Regions from separate parts of the Rhizobium sp. FG113 genome, predicted to be linked through region 1. Evidence: riboswitches for the same ligand, from Rfam matches in the RefSeq annotation. Region 1 holds a riboswitch; the other holds the start of a gene.
What was found. A riboswitch is a leader RNA that binds a small molecule or an ion and turns the genes downstream of it on or off. The one in region 1 is predicted to bind cobalamin.

Region 1 (7,269 bases):
CGTCTACGAGCCGATGGTCAACCTGATCCTGACTGGGTCGAAGACGATGACGGTGGGCGAGCGGACATTTGCCTACGACCCGGCGACGTATTTCGTCATGTCGGTCGATCTTCCTGCGGTGGGGTCGGTTCACCCGTCGGCGGCGGGAGAACCCTACCTCGCGGTAAGCCTGACGCTTCACCCGCCGACGGTCGCCGCCCTCATCAGCGATCTGCCCCTGCAGGTCTGCAGCAAGCTCTTCGGCTCTGGCTTCTCCGTCGCGCCGGTCAACGACGAGTTCCTCGACGCCTGGGTGCGGATGCTCCGGCTGATGGACCGTCCGGACGAAATCGCCGTGCTTGCACCTGCATACGAGCGTGAGATCCTCTTCAGGGTGCTGCAAGGGCCGCTGGGCTGGATGCTACGGGACATTGCCGCGCCCGATGCGGCACTGTCCCGTATCGGCGTTGCGATCCAATGGATCCGGGAAAACTTCGCCAAGCCGCTCAGGGTCGAGGCTCTCGCGGAGATGGCAGCTCTCAGCGTCTCGGCGTTCCATCGACACTTCAAGGCAATCACGGCGCTCAGCCCGATCCAATATCAAAAGCAGGTCCGGCTGCTGCATGCGCGCAGGCTTTTGATGGCTGGAGAAGGAACGGCAACGTCGGTCGCCTTCGGCGTTGGTTATGAAAGCCCGAACCAGTTCAGCCGGGAATACGCCAGGCAGTTCGGGCTACCGCCCTCGAAGGATCTCGTGCGTCTTCGCGGCGAGGTTGTGTGACGGGCGCCTTGGCCGGGATGCATTCATCCAACGGCCGCTTCGGGCCGGGTGCAGACCACCAGCGCAAGCTGGTGGTCACTCTTTGCCAAAGCGGCTAGTGCGCCACCTCAGAAGTCCCAGTCTTCGTCCTCAGTAGCGACGGCCTTGCCGATGACATAGGACGAACCCGACCCGGAGAAGAAGTCATGGTTCTCGTCGGCATTGGGCGATAGCGCCGATAGGATCGCTGGATTTACCTTGCACGCTTCCGCCGGAAACAGTGCCTCGTAGCCGAGGTTCATCAGCGCCTTGTTGGCATTGTAGTGCAGGAACTTCTTGACGTCCTCGGTGAGGCCAACGCCGTCATAGAGCGCCTCGGTGTATTTCGCCTCGTTGTCGTAGAGCTCGAGCAGCAGATCGAAGGCGAAGTCCTTGATTTCCTGGCGGCGGGCTTCCGGCAAACGCTCGACTGCCCGCTGGAACTTGTAGCCGATATAGTAGCCATGCACGGCTTCGTCGCGGATGATGAGGCGGATCATGTCGGCGGTGTTGGTGAGCTTGGCGCGGCTCGACCAGTACATCGGGAGATAAAAGCCGGAGTAGAACAGGAAGCTCTCGAGGAAGACCGACGCGACCTTTTTCTTCAGCGGATCATCGGAAGCGTACTGTTCCATGATCAGCGCCGACTTCCGCTGCAGGAACTCGTTCTCCTCCGACCAGCGATAGGCATCGTCGACGTCAGGTGTCGAGCACAGCGTCGAGAAGATCGACGAATAGGAGCGCGCGTGCACCGCCTCCATGAAGGAGATGTTGGAAAGCACCGCCTCCTCATGCGGGGTCACTGCGTCGGCCATGAGTTTCACCGAGCCAACGCCGTTCTGGATCGTATCGAGCAGCGTCAATCCGGTGAAGACGCGGATGGTCAGTTGCTGCTCCTCCGGCTTCAGCGTCGCCCAGGATGGGATGTCGTTCGACAGCGGCACTTTCTCCGGTAGCCAGAAATTGCCGGTAAGGCGGTTCCAGACCTCGAGATCCTTGTCGTCCTCGATGCGGTTCCAGTTGATGGCGCGCACGGCCGCGGCGACCTTCGAGTTCTTGGTCTTCACTTGAATGTTCATCTTGGTCACCTGAGGTCAAAGGGCGCAGGAAACGCAGCCCTGCACTTCCGTGCCGGTCAGCGCCATCTGGCGAAGGCGGATGTAGTAGATGGTCTTGATGCCCTTCTTCCACGCATAGATCTGCGCCTTGTTGATATCGCGCGTCGTCGCGGTGTCGCGGAAGAACAGCGTCAGCGACAGGCCCTGGTCGACATGCTGGGTGGCCGCCGCATAGGTGTCGATGATCTTCTCCGGCCCGATCTCGTAGGCATCCTGATAATAGTCGAGATTGTCGTTGGTCATGAAGGCAGCCGGATAATAGGCGCGGCCGATCTTGCCTTCCTTGCGGATCTCGATCTTGGAGACGATCGGGTGGATCGACGAGGTGGAGTGGTTGATGTAGGAGATCGAGCCCGTCGGCGGCACGGCCTGCAGGTTCTGGTTATAAAGCCCACCTTCCATGACCGCCTTCTTCAACTCCAACCAGTCGTCCTGCGTCGGGATATGGATGCCTGCCGTCTCGAACAGTTCGGCCACGCGCGCCGTCGCCGGCGCCCACTCGCTTTCAGTGTATTTGTCAAAATAGTCGCCCGATGCGTATTTCGAGTTCTCGAAGCCCTTGAAGCTCTGGCCGCGCTCGACTGCCAGCCGGTTCGACGCGCGGATGGCGTGATAGGTCACCGTGTAGAAGTAAATGTTGGTGAAATCGACGCCTTCGTCGGAGCCGTAATAGATGCGTTCGCGGGCGAGATAGCCGTGCAGGTTCATCTGGCCGAGACCGATGGCGTGGCTGTCTGCATTGCCCTTGGCGACCGATGGAACCGAGGTGATATTGCTCATATCGGAGACGGCGGTCAGCGCCCTGATCGAGGTCTCGATCGTCTTTCCGAAATCCGCAGAATCCATGGTCGCGGCGATGTTCAGCGAGCCGAGATTGCAGGAGATATCCTTGCCGAGGTGGTCGTATGAAAGATCATCCGCATAGGTGCTGGCATCGCTGACCTGCAGGATCTCCGAGCAAAGATTGCTCATGGTGATGCGCCCAGCGATCGGGTTCGCCTTGTTCACCGTGTCTTCGAACATGATGTAGGGATAGCCGCTCTCGAACTGGATCTCGGCGATCACCTGGAAAAAGTCGCGCGCCTTGACCTTCTTCTTCTTGATCCTGGAGTCGGCCACCATCTCGCGGTATTTCTCGGTAACCGAGATCTCGCTGAAGGCGACGCCATAGACGCGTTCGACGTCGTAGGGCGAGAACAGGTACATGTCCTCGTTGTTCTTGGCGAGTTCGAAGGTGATATCGGGGACAACGACGCCGAGCGACAGCGTCTTGATGCGGATCTTCTCGTCGGCGTTCTCGCGCTTGGTATCGAGGAAGCGCATGATGTCGGGGTGATGGGCGTTCAGATAGACTGCTCCCGCTCCTTGACGCGCGCCAAGCTGGTTGGCGTAGGAGAAACTGTCCTCCAGCAGCTTCATGACCGGGATCACGCCCGACGACTGGTTTTCGATCTGCTTGATCGGCGCGCCGGCCTCGCGCAGGTTCGTCAGCGAAAGAGCGACCCCGCCGCCGCGCTTGGAGAGCTGCAGCGCCGAATTGATGCCGCGCGCGATGCTCTCCATGTTGTCCTCGATCCTGAGCAGGAAGCACGAGACGAGTTCGCCGCGCTGCTTCTTGCCCGCATTGAGGAAGGTCGGCGTCGCCGGCTGGAAACGGCCGGAAATGATCTCGTCGACCATGTCGCGGGCGAGCCCCTCATTGCCGCGCGCCAGCGCCAACGCCACCATGCAGATGCGGTCTTCATAGCGCTCGAGGTAGCGCTTTCCGTCGAAGGTCTTCAGCGTATAGCTGGTGTAATATTTGAAGGCGCCGAGGAAGGTCGGGAAGCGGAACTTCTTATCGTAGGCGTGGTCAAACAGGTCGCGGACGAAATTGAACGAATACTGGTCCAGCACCTCCTGCTCGTAGTAGCCCTCCGTCACGAGATAATCGAGCTTCTCCCTGAGATTGTGGAAGAACACCGTGTTCTGGTTCACATGCTGCAGGAAATACTGCTTCGCCGCCTGCCGATCCTTGTCGAGCTGAATCCTGCCGTCCTCGTCATAGAGGTTCAGCATCGCGTTCAGCGCGTGATAGTCGAGCGTTGCGTCGGCTATCTTACTGTCTGTCGCCTTCAAGGGGCGTTCGAGAACTGCCGTGTCCAAAATCGTTCCAATCCGTGTGTGACATTGGCGACATCCTCATCGGTGCCGAGAAGCTCGAACCTGTAGAGGTAAGGCACCTGGCATTTCCTGGAGATGATGTCGCCGGCAAGCCCGAAGGTCTCGCCGAAGTTGCTGTTGCCCGCGGCGATCACGCCCCGGAGGTTCGAACGGTTGTCCGCATCGTTGAGGAAGCGGATGACCTGTTTGGGCACGGCGCCCTTGCCTCCGTCGCCGCAATAAGTCGGGACAACAAGCACAAAGGGACGTTGCGCGGTCAGCATGAGCTCCGCACTGACGGGAATGCGCGAGGCCGGCAGCCCGAGTTTTCCGACAAAGCGATGGGTGTTCTCGGATCTGCTGGAGAAATAGACGAGCTCACCCATCGGCCGATCCTCAGGCCAGCGCGCTGATCATGTCCGGACGGAAGCCCGCCCAGTGCAGATCGCCGGCAACGACGACAGGAACCTGGCGATAGCCGAGCCCCTGCACGAGTTCGTAGGCCGCCATGTCGGTCGAGACGTCGATCACGTCATAGTTGATCCCCTGGCGATCGAGCGCGCGGGTGGTCGCAGTGCATTGGACGCAGGCGGGCTTGCTGTAGACGGTAATGGTCATGGTAATCCTCGTGTCGGATAGGCGTGCGATAGCGATCGGACATCCGCCGATGTCCGGGCAAAAATGATGGATGATGAAGGCAGCCGCTTGCAGTCGCCGGACGCTCAGGCGCCCGTCACTCGCGCGGACGGAATTCGAAACTCAAGATCATAGGACTTCACCCCGAAGTGGCTCATGCGGCGGTCAGGGGAAGCGGTACGCACGGCAACATCCCGCACGCAATCGCGACCTTCCGGACACCCCGCCCGTGGACGTTCTCGTTGCAAGGCAGGTCTCCTGGCTTGCGGGTCGTCACATCCGATCTGCCTTCCCAATGCCCTGAAGACATCAGTGGACGTATCGATCGAATGCTCGCCGCTTACAGTTGCGGGGGCAGCTCCGGCATTACTCAGCCCGTCATGGGCCTCACGCACCGTATTCCCGTCTTAGCTTCCGACGCGAATCGGAAGAACCTCGAACACTAGATATAGTATACGAGGCTAAAATCTCGTCAACGGGTGCGATCGTTTATCCTCATCTTCCTTCTGGGAATTTTTCCGCAGGCCATCTTGACCACAGAACTAATTCACAGTTTATATCGTAACTGTATAACATTACAGATCATCGGATCTCGCTCGTGCACGACGGCTTACTTTGGCGGTCTCGAAGCCAGATCTCAAAGACGACAGTTTCAAAATTGGGAGACATCCATGTTCCGATCCAAGGTTCCTTTACTCCTCGCCACAACGATCATCGCCGGCACCGTTACGCCCCTGACGCTGCGCGCCGAGGAGGAAAGCCGCGAGACCTGGCGCCTCTTCGTTGCAGACCATACGCAGCCGATCGTTCGCGCTATCGATCTTGGTAGCGACAAGCAAATCGGTCGTTTCGAATTGGAGGGTTATGCGGCGCTGTCGCTCAGCGATACCGGCCGCACCGTGTTCGCGATCCAGGGCGACCAGAATGTCGTCCACGCGATCGACACGGGGATTGCCCTGTCCGACCATGGCGAACATCGCGACATCGAGATCAAGGATCCGAAACTGCTGGCACCGATGATTAAAGGCCATAAGCCGGGCCACGTGGTCGCGCATGGAGACGACCTTGCCGTATTTTTCGATCGTGAAAACAGCTTCGACCTTCTAAAGGAAAGCGCGCTGCAGGAAGGCAAGGCAGATCCCAAACCATACGACGCCACAGCCGCCCACCACGGCGTTGCCGTTCCGATGGGCAATTATCTTCTTGTCTCCGTGCCAAACATGGAGGCACCGGCCAAGGAGAGGGAATTGCCGCCGCGCCTTGGTCTTCGCGTGCTCGACAGAGACGGAAAACAGGTGGGCGATGTAGCAAAATGCACGGGCCTCCACGGCGAAGCGACCTCCGCGCGTCTTGTCGCCTTCGGTTGCGAGGAAGGTGTCCTTGTCGTACGGCCTGGTGGCATCGATGGGCCGAAGATCGAAATGCTGAGCTATGGCGATGGAATGCCCAAGGGCAAGGTCTCGACGCTTCTTGGCGGAACCTCCATGCAGTTCTTTCTCGGAAACTACGGGGAAGACAAGGTGGTGCTGATCGATCCCGACGACAAAAAGCCCTATCGCCTCATCGACCTGCCTCTGCGCCGCATCGATTTCGCGCTCGACCACGCAAGGCACCACAATCCCTATGTCCTGACGGAAGATGGCAAGCTTCATCTGCTGGACGTCGTGGATGGCAGCATCAAGACGTCGGTATCGGTCACCGAGCCCTATAGCAAGGATGGCCATTGGCGCGACCCACGGCCGCGCCTCGCCGTTGCCGGCGACCACATCGCCGTAACCGATCCGCGCCATAGCCTGGTTCGCATGGTCGACGCTGAGACATTCAAGGAAGACAGGACGATCGCCGTCGAAGGACAGCCCTTCGCAATTGTCGCGGTCGGCGGATCGGGTGCAGTACACTAGCCACAGAGGGGAGCGCCTGCCCACGCTGGCGCTCCCCTTAAGAGTTCGAACGTTGCGCGCCCACAGGCCCCGTGATGTTACAGCGCGCAAGAGCGGTGGGCCGTCGAGGCGGATCGAAGATATCGCCACGTCAGGCCGATATCCGGCGCGACGTCGCGAGAAACCCCGATATGAAATCGAGCGCGTCGTCGCCTTCTCTTAGACCGAGATGAATGCTTTTCCGGATTCGCCTTTGCCCGATGCTGACGGGCCGGACACCGAGCTCTGCCGCTTCCCGCCGCACAAGCCAGTTCGGAATGGCGCTCACTCCGCGGCCCGCCGCGACGAGCTGAAGCATCATTTCCGTCGTCTCCACATTGCGGTGGTGGCGCGGCCGGCAGTTTGCGGGCACCAGAAAATGCGTGAACACATCCAGCCGCTCCGGCGGCACCGGGTAGGTGAACAGCGTCTCATCCAGAAGGTCGGCAGGCTCGGCATGTCGTTTCAGCGCCAGCGGATGATCGACCGGCACGGCGAGCACCAACTCGTAATCGAACACCGGCAGATAGTGGATGCCCGGCGTCTCGATCGGATCCGGCGTGATCAGGATATCGATTTCGTATCCTGTGAGCGCCGCGACGCCGCCGAAGGCGAATGATGTCGTCAGTTCGAGGTCCACATCCGGCCAGTCCATGAGATAGGGCTTCGTGACACC
Region 2 (7,269 bases), 1.0 Mb from region 1:
GCGACGCGCCGGGCGATATCGCGGCGCGCCAGCGTATCGATGCCGGTATCGCCGAGCGCGATGACGCCGCTCTTCACCTTTCGCAGCCCGCCGATCAACCGCAGCAGGCTGGACTTTCCCGAACCGTTCGGCCCGATCAGGCCGAGCGTCTGGCCGGTGGGAACCTCAAGGCTGACACCCTTGACGACAAGCACGCCTGACGTTGCCCAATGCACATCGCTGATGGAAATGCTCATGCGGGCCGCCTCGCCTTGTAGAGAATGAGCGCGAATGCCGGCGCACCGAAGAGCGCGGTGACGACGCCGATCGGCAACACCTGCTGCGGGATGATGACGCGCGAGACGATATCGGCGACCACCATGAAGATGGCGCCGGATATCGCCGTTGCCGGCAACAGGCGCCCATGCCCCGGCCCGACCACGAAACGCGCCGCATGCGGAATGACCAGACCGACAAAGCCGATCGAGCCGACGATGCTGACCATCGTCGCTGTAAGAAGGGCCGTGAGCGCGAGCAGCACGATCCTGATACCGGCAACGGGAATGCCAAGCGCTGCGGCCGCATCGGTGCCGAAGGTGAAGGCGTCGAGCGCACGGGCATAGAGCATGCAGACGAGAAAGCCGGCGATGGCCACGGGAGCGGCAAGATAGACATCCGGCCAGCGCACACCGGACAGGCTGCCGAGAAGCCAGAACATGACGCCGCGCGCCTGCTCGGCATTGGCCGATGTCGTGACAATATAGGATGTCAGCGCGTTGAAGAGCTGCGAACCGGCGACACCCGCGAGAATGATACGGTCCGTGCCGCCACCCGAGCCCGCCGCGAGCAACGACACCAGCAGGAACGCCGCGACTGCGCCGACGAAGGCGCCGGCCGAAAGCGTCAGGACGCCATAGCCGAAGCCGAGGATCATGACCGCGACAGCCCCGGTGGAGGCGCCGGCCGAGATGCCGAGCACATAAGGCTCGGCCAGCGGATTGCGCAGCAACGCCTGCAGCACCGCGCCGCATAGGGCCAAAGCCGCTCCGGCGCTGGCGGCGACGAGGGCGCGGCTCAGGCGGTAATCCCAGATGATGCCTTCATGGATGCGGCTGAGTTCAAAGCCGGTGCCGAACACACGGTTCGCCACGGCCTTCGCTGTCGTGTCGACAGGAATGGAGATCTCGCCGATGGACACGGCGAGACTGATGACAAAGCCCAATGCCACGATGGCAAGGACGAAGAGCACGAGCAGCGCTCTCCATCCACGGTGGGCTATCGACGCGTGCCTCACTTGGAAAGACCGAAGGACTTGATGCCGGCGGCGAGGCGTTCCAGGCCGTCGATGGTGCGGATCGTCGGGTTCATCGACTGCGCATCCATCTCGACGAAATGCCTGTTCTTGACGGCATCGAGCTGGCTGGTGACCGGGTCCTTTTCAAGGAAATCGATCTTCACCTTCGGATCGTCCGCGGCATAGCGGCGGCGGTCCATGGTGGCGATGACGATGACGGCGGGATTGGCCTGCGCGATGGTTTCCCAGCCGACCAGCGGCCACTCTTCCTCGGTGCTGACGACGTTGCGGGCGCCGAGCGTCTTCAGAATATAGGCCGGAGCGCTGTTCTTGCCGGCGATAAAGGCATCGCCCTGCACTTCCTTGCTGGAAAACCAGAAGGCAACGGGCAGATCCTTCGCCGACCCGCCAAGCGATGCCACGGCATCCGCTTCACGCTTCTTCAAGTCCGCGATCAGGGCCGCGCCGCGATCCTGGATGTCGTAGATCTCCGCCAACTCGGCGATCTCCTGATAGATCAGCTCCATGGTGAAGAGCTCGCTGCGCACACCGTCGCCGCCATCCGTGTTGACCTTCGCGACGCAATCGGCCGGCGAGACATAGGTCTTGATGCCGAGACCGGCGAACTGCTCGCGCTTGCCGACCGACCCTTGCGTGCCGACATGCCATTCGAACTCGGCCGCAACCAAGTCCGGCTCCTGGCCGACGACGGATTCGAAACTCGGATCATTGTCGGCGAGCCGCTTAATCTTCTGGTTGACATCGGCATAGGTGGGCAGCACCGGCCCGACCCAGACCGCCGTCCGCACTATCTTGTCGGCAAGGCCGAGCGAGTAGAGAATTTCGGTCATGCCCTGGCCGATCGACACCGTCTTCTTCGGCGCGCTATCGAATGTCACTTGCTGACCGCAATTGGTGATCGTCAGCGGGTAGGTCGTTGCCGCTGCATGGGCGGCGGGGAGAAAGGTGGTGAAAACGCAAGCCGTCGCGATCGAAAGCAGCGCGGTTCGCAGGATGATGCGGTTCATATTGGTCCTCATGTATGGCTGAAGCCCGCAGCCGACTGGCCGTGGCTGTGAAACTCGAAGCGGGGACCGCTGCGGATGATGCAGGACGAAACAGCAAAGCGCTCGCCTGACATCATGCGGCGGCGAACGCTAGCGCGGGATCACGGACATGAGATTTGCGGAGGGGAATAAAGCGGGACCGCGCCAGCGGTTGACGTCAAAAACCATCATATGATGCTCCTCTCCGGACAACCCCGTCCGGGATGGTGGACACTGTTTTGACGGCAGGTCTCCTGGCTTGCGAATATGCACCTGACATCTGCCTTCCCACGAAAAGCTTCGCAGTGGCATGGCGTTCGAGACGAACACCACAAGGACATCAGGCAATCCGCTTACAGTTGCGGGGGCAGCCACGGTCTTGGCCCCATTCGGGTCATCCGCACCGTGTTCCCTATTAATCCCGTCGGAAGTCATCCCTTCGGGAACCATCGAGGCTGACTTAGGCGATCCGGCGCCAAGACGTCAAGCCGTGACGAACCGACATTTGGCGCGCCTAGGGATTGGCTCGGAGATAGGCGATCAAGTCGGTGATCTCCGACGTCGTCCAGAGGCCGCCGAAGCTCATCTTCGTTCCCGGCACTTTCTTCTTGGGGCTGGATAGAAATTCCGACAGCGCCGCCTCATCCCAGACAAGCCCACCGGCGCCCGCCGCCTTCATCGCGTCTGAATATCTGTAATCAGGCAAGCTTCCGGCCGGACGACCGACGACACCCTTCAGATGCGGGCCGAAGCCGTTGCGATCGGAATCGACCGTGTGACAGGAAACGCACAGTCTGAACACCCGCCGCCCGTGCTCGAGGTCCTCCGCGGATGCCGCGGATGTCATGACGAGCAGGCTGGCGATCGAACAGATCGACGGAAGGACTGAGCGCTTTTTCATGTGTCGATGGCCTTGGCTGTTGTTTGCCAGATACATCGTACCGTTTTTACACGGCGCGATCCGCGAACAACATTGCTTACCCAACAAAGCACATATGCGCCCAGACCAGACTGGTGCGACATGGGAGCACAGCTCCCATGTCGCTTGGCTTCTTACTGCGCGGTCTTGATCTTGGTGACCTCTTCGGCGCTCAATTCGCCGACCGTCGTCACCTCGCCATTGCTGATCTTCCACAGGCGGAAGGGACCGGTGATGTCGCCATACGTGTCGAAGCTGACAGGACCGATGACACCCTCATACTTCACCGGCTTGCCATCCTTGATGAGCTGCAACGCCTTGGCGAACTCTTCCTTGCCAGCATGAATAGGCGTGCCACCCTCGGCAACGACCTCAGGCATGGCTGCCTTGATGGCTGCCGCATCGGCCTTGCCGGCCTTGGCGATCGCCAGCGCCACGATTGCACCGGCGTCATAAGAGCGGTCGGCGGCCGGGGCCGAAGGCGAGATGCCGCCGGAGAAGGCCTCGTAATTGCCGTTGAAATATTCGGTGGACGCCGTCGGGCTGGTGCCCGAGGAGGTGCCGTAGGCGTTCTCCAGATACTGCGCGCCGACGCTCTCGATGAAGTCCTTGGAGTTCATGCCGTCGTTCAACAGGAACGTCTGCTTGCCACCACCGGAGACCCAGGCGCGGGCGATGGTGGCACCATCGACGGGGGTGCTGACGAGATAGAGCGCATCGGGATCGCCAGCCATGGCGGCGCTGGCTTCGGACGCGTAGCTCGACTGCTTCTCGTTATAGGGCGTCGTCGAGGTGATCGTGCCGCCGAGCTTCTGATAGGCGGTCGCGAACTCCTTGACCATGTTCACGCCGAAGTCGTTGTTGACGTTGATGATCGCGATCTTCTTCAGGCCCTGATCCATCGCGAATTTCGCGGCCGCCGTGCCTTGCAGCGCATCCGAGGTGATGGTCCGGAAGAAGACGCCGTTGGTCTTGCCGCTGCGGCCAAGCTCGGTCAGTGTGGGCGAAGAGGATGCGGGCGAGACCTGCACGACGCCGGCCGGCGCCGTCACCGATGTCAGGATCGGGATCGAGACGGACGAGATGATGCCGCCGATGATGACGGGCACCTTCTTGATGTTGACGAGCTGGGTCGCCTGATCGACGGCGACGTTGCCCTGGCTCTGGCTGTCGCGCGTGTCGGCAACGATCTTGCAACCATTGACGCCACCGGCGTCGTTGATATCCCGGAAAGCCATCTCGACGGACTTCGCGCCCGCCTGGCCATATTCACCGGCCGGGCCGGTGAGTTCCATGACGAGGCCGACGGTGATGTCGCAATCGGCCGCGAATGTCGGCGCCGTGGACGCCGCAAGGGCAGCAACCATGGCGGAAAGCAGGAATGTCGTTCTCATTTTTGTTCCCCTTTGTTGAGATTGTACTTCATGATGCTGCCGTGGCGGCCTTCCCTGTCCCGCTCCAGCGTATAGACGTCGCCGTCGAGCGGCTTTGATTGCGCAAGGATCGCATCGACCTCGGCTCTATCCGTTTCGCTGAGCGCGATATCGGCGATGGCGAGATTGGACTTCAGATGCTCCCTGTTGCGGGCGCCGACGATGACGGCCGCGACGCCTGGCTTGGTCAGCATGGCGGCGCTTGCGATGGTGGCGATATCGGTGTCGTGCCGGTCGGCGATCCCGCGCAGCGTCGACAGCAGCGCCTGGAACAGATCCCAGCCGCCGAAGTCGTCGATGATCAGCTTATACTTCGTCAGAGAGCGGTTTTCGAGCGGATGCTCCGGCTCCTTTTGGCCGAGCCAGCGATCACCAAGGAAGCCGCCGGCCACGGTGCCGTAGCAGAACAGCGCGAAGTTCTTCTCCTGAGCAAGCGCCACCATGCGCTTTTCCGGGCGCCGGTCGAGCAGCGAATATTGCAGCTGCAGCGAGGTGAAGGGCACGCCCGAGCCGATGATCGCCTCGATATGATCGGTATCGAAGTTGGTGCCGCTGATCTTGCTGATCTTGCCGGCCTCATGCAGCTCCTTCAGCCAGCCCGCCGTCTCCAGCCAGCCCTCGATATCATAGGCCCACCAGTGGAACTGCACGAGATCGAGGCAATCGAGGTTTAGGCGCTTACGCGAGGTATCGATGACGCCTTCGACATAAGCCTTGCTGATGTTTGGCAGGACCGTGAGATCGGGCACGAACTTGGTGTGGACGCGGATGCGCGACAGCGCCTCGGCGCCACGCAGGTTCTTGTAGGCGACGCGGAAACGGCCGATCAGCTCTTCGACACCGGTATAGATGTCGGCGCAGTCGAAGGTGGTGATCCCGGCATCGGCGAATGCGATCATGTCCTCGATGGCGCTGTCGCCATCGATCGCGCCGTGCCCGCCGGCCAGCTGCCAGCCGCCGCGAATGACGCGGGAGATTTCGTAACCGGGGGCGATGGTGATGCGCTGCATATCTTTCGGCCTATTCGTCATTCAAGGGGACCGCCGTGGTGGCGGCATGGCTGAAACGGCGGATACCCGTGCGGGTGATCCTCAGCCGTGTCGAGCAATTGGGGTCAGGGCAAGCGATGTCGGCGTCCGTCGTCATCCAGTCGTTACGATCCGTCGGGCGCTGCTTGGCCGCGAGCAGCGGCAGCACGGAGGAGAGCGAGTAGATTGAGATCCCCTGCCCTTCCGGCAGCTGCAGCATTTCGCCCTTGAGCTCGAAATGATCGCCGGGTTTCGCGCCGCAATAGACCGCGCCGCCCTCTGGAATGATCACGTCGACCCTGAGATCAAACAGGTCGAAGCCGTCGTCGATTGGTTCAGCCATGATGGCCTCCCGAGGCGTTGCCTTCAGGATCAACATCCAGCCGCCCACGGATGAGATCGAAGGAGCGGCTGATGTCGTTGGAGAGCGATTGCATCGCGGCCTCGACATCGCGCTTTTCGAGCGCATCGATCAGCGCCCAGTGATGATTGGTGGCGGCGAGGCCGCCCTGTTCGTCATGAATATGCGCGGCTTTGCGGATGATCGCGCCCGATTGCAGCCACAGGCTTTCGACGATCGGGATCAGCACCTGCGAGCGCGCCGCATGATAGATGTGGAAATGGAACTGCTGGTTCAGCGCCGAGGTCACATGGCCGATATCCTTGCCATGTTGCTCGAAAGCGAGATCGCAATCGACATTGATCTGCTTCAGCACCGCGAAATCGTCATCCGTCAGATTGGGCAGCGCCAGCGCCACCATCCGCCCCTCGATCAGGATGCGGGCACGGGCGAGATCGTCGAGACGTTCGCGGGTGATCAGCGGCACGCGCACCGAGCGATTGGGCAGCGATTCCAGCGCCTGTTCGGACACGAGACGGCCAAGCGCCTCGCGCACCGGCATGGTGCTGGTCTGCAGCCGTTCAGCCAGATCGACGATGCGCAGCACGTCGCCGGCATCGAACATGCCGTTGATCAGTGAGTTGCGCAGCTGAGCGTAGACGCGGTCCTGCAGCGTTTCGCGTCCGACCGGCGACAGCGCGTCGTCGCGATCGGCCGGCTTGCTCGCATAGGCTCCTGCAGAGGGGACTACCATCGAGCCTGCTCCGTGGAACGCTGCTTTTTTCGGTTGCTTTTCACCATGGGGTGAAGTTTGATCAAACATCACCAATCAAATCAAGAGACTTCTTTTCTCCATGCCTTTGCCAGTGCCAGACGCCCCACCGAAAGCGGCAGACCCCGCCAGTGCCGTGATCGACGCGCATGATCTGGTGAAGTCGTTTCAGGGCAATGTGGCTGTCGGCGGCATGTCGCTCAGGCTCGGCGAAGGCGAAATGGTCGGCCTTATCGGCCCGAATGGCGCCGGCAAGACGACGCTGTTCAACCTGATCGCCGGAAGCCTGAAGCCGACGTCGGGCGAGATCTGGATCGGCGGTCGCGAGGTCTCGCAAGAGAGCCCGGAACAGAGAATTGGCCGCGGCGTCGGCCGCACCTTCCAGATCCCGAAGCCGTTTCTCGAGATGACCGTGCTTGAAAACGTGCTCGTCGGCGCGCAGGGGCAGAACGGCGAAC

Region 2: it holds a riboswitch for cobalamin, as region 1 does, so the genes downstream of both, ACODTZ_RS01240 (ABC transporter substrate-binding protein) here and nrdH (glutaredoxin-like protein NrdH) in region 1, are expected to answer to the same signal.

Annotation. Positions count from the first base shown of each region.
Region 1 covers NZ_JBMDKV010000001.1:1,313,900-1,321,168, forward strand. The annotation lists gene ACODTZ_RS05850 (AraC family transcriptional regulator) at 1-760, shown strand, start outside; gene nrdF (class 1b ribonucleoside-diphosphate reductase subunit beta) at 868-1,857, opposite strand; gene nrdE (class 1b ribonucleoside-diphosphate reductase subunit alpha) at 1,873-4,041, opposite strand; gene nrdI (class Ib ribonucleoside-diphosphate reductase assembly flavoprotein NrdI) at 4,011-4,424, opposite strand; gene nrdH (glutaredoxin-like protein NrdH) at 4,435-4,656, opposite strand; cobalamin riboswitch at 4,906-5,127, opposite strand; gene aztD (zinc metallochaperone AztD) at 5,346-6,575, shown strand; gene ACODTZ_RS05880 (LysR family transcriptional regulator) at 6,706-7,269, opposite strand, start outside.
Region 2 covers NZ_JBMDKV010000001.1:310,546-317,814, reverse strand. The annotation lists gene ACODTZ_RS01250 (ABC transporter ATP-binding protein) at 1-236, opposite strand, end outside; gene ACODTZ_RS01245 (FecCD family ABC transporter permease) at 233-1,228, opposite strand; gene ACODTZ_RS01240 (ABC transporter substrate-binding protein) at 1,270-2,301, opposite strand; cobalamin riboswitch at 2,547-2,785, opposite strand; gene ACODTZ_RS01235 (c-type cytochrome) at 2,834-3,220, opposite strand; gene ACODTZ_RS01230 (ABC transporter substrate-binding protein) at 3,373-4,605, opposite strand; gene ACODTZ_RS01225 (aldo/keto reductase) at 4,629-5,681, opposite strand; gene ACODTZ_RS01220 (TIGR04076 family protein) at 5,692-6,042, opposite strand; gene ACODTZ_RS01215 (GntR family transcriptional regulator) at 6,035-6,793, opposite strand; gene ACODTZ_RS01210 (ABC transporter ATP-binding protein) at 6,894-7,269, shown strand, end outside.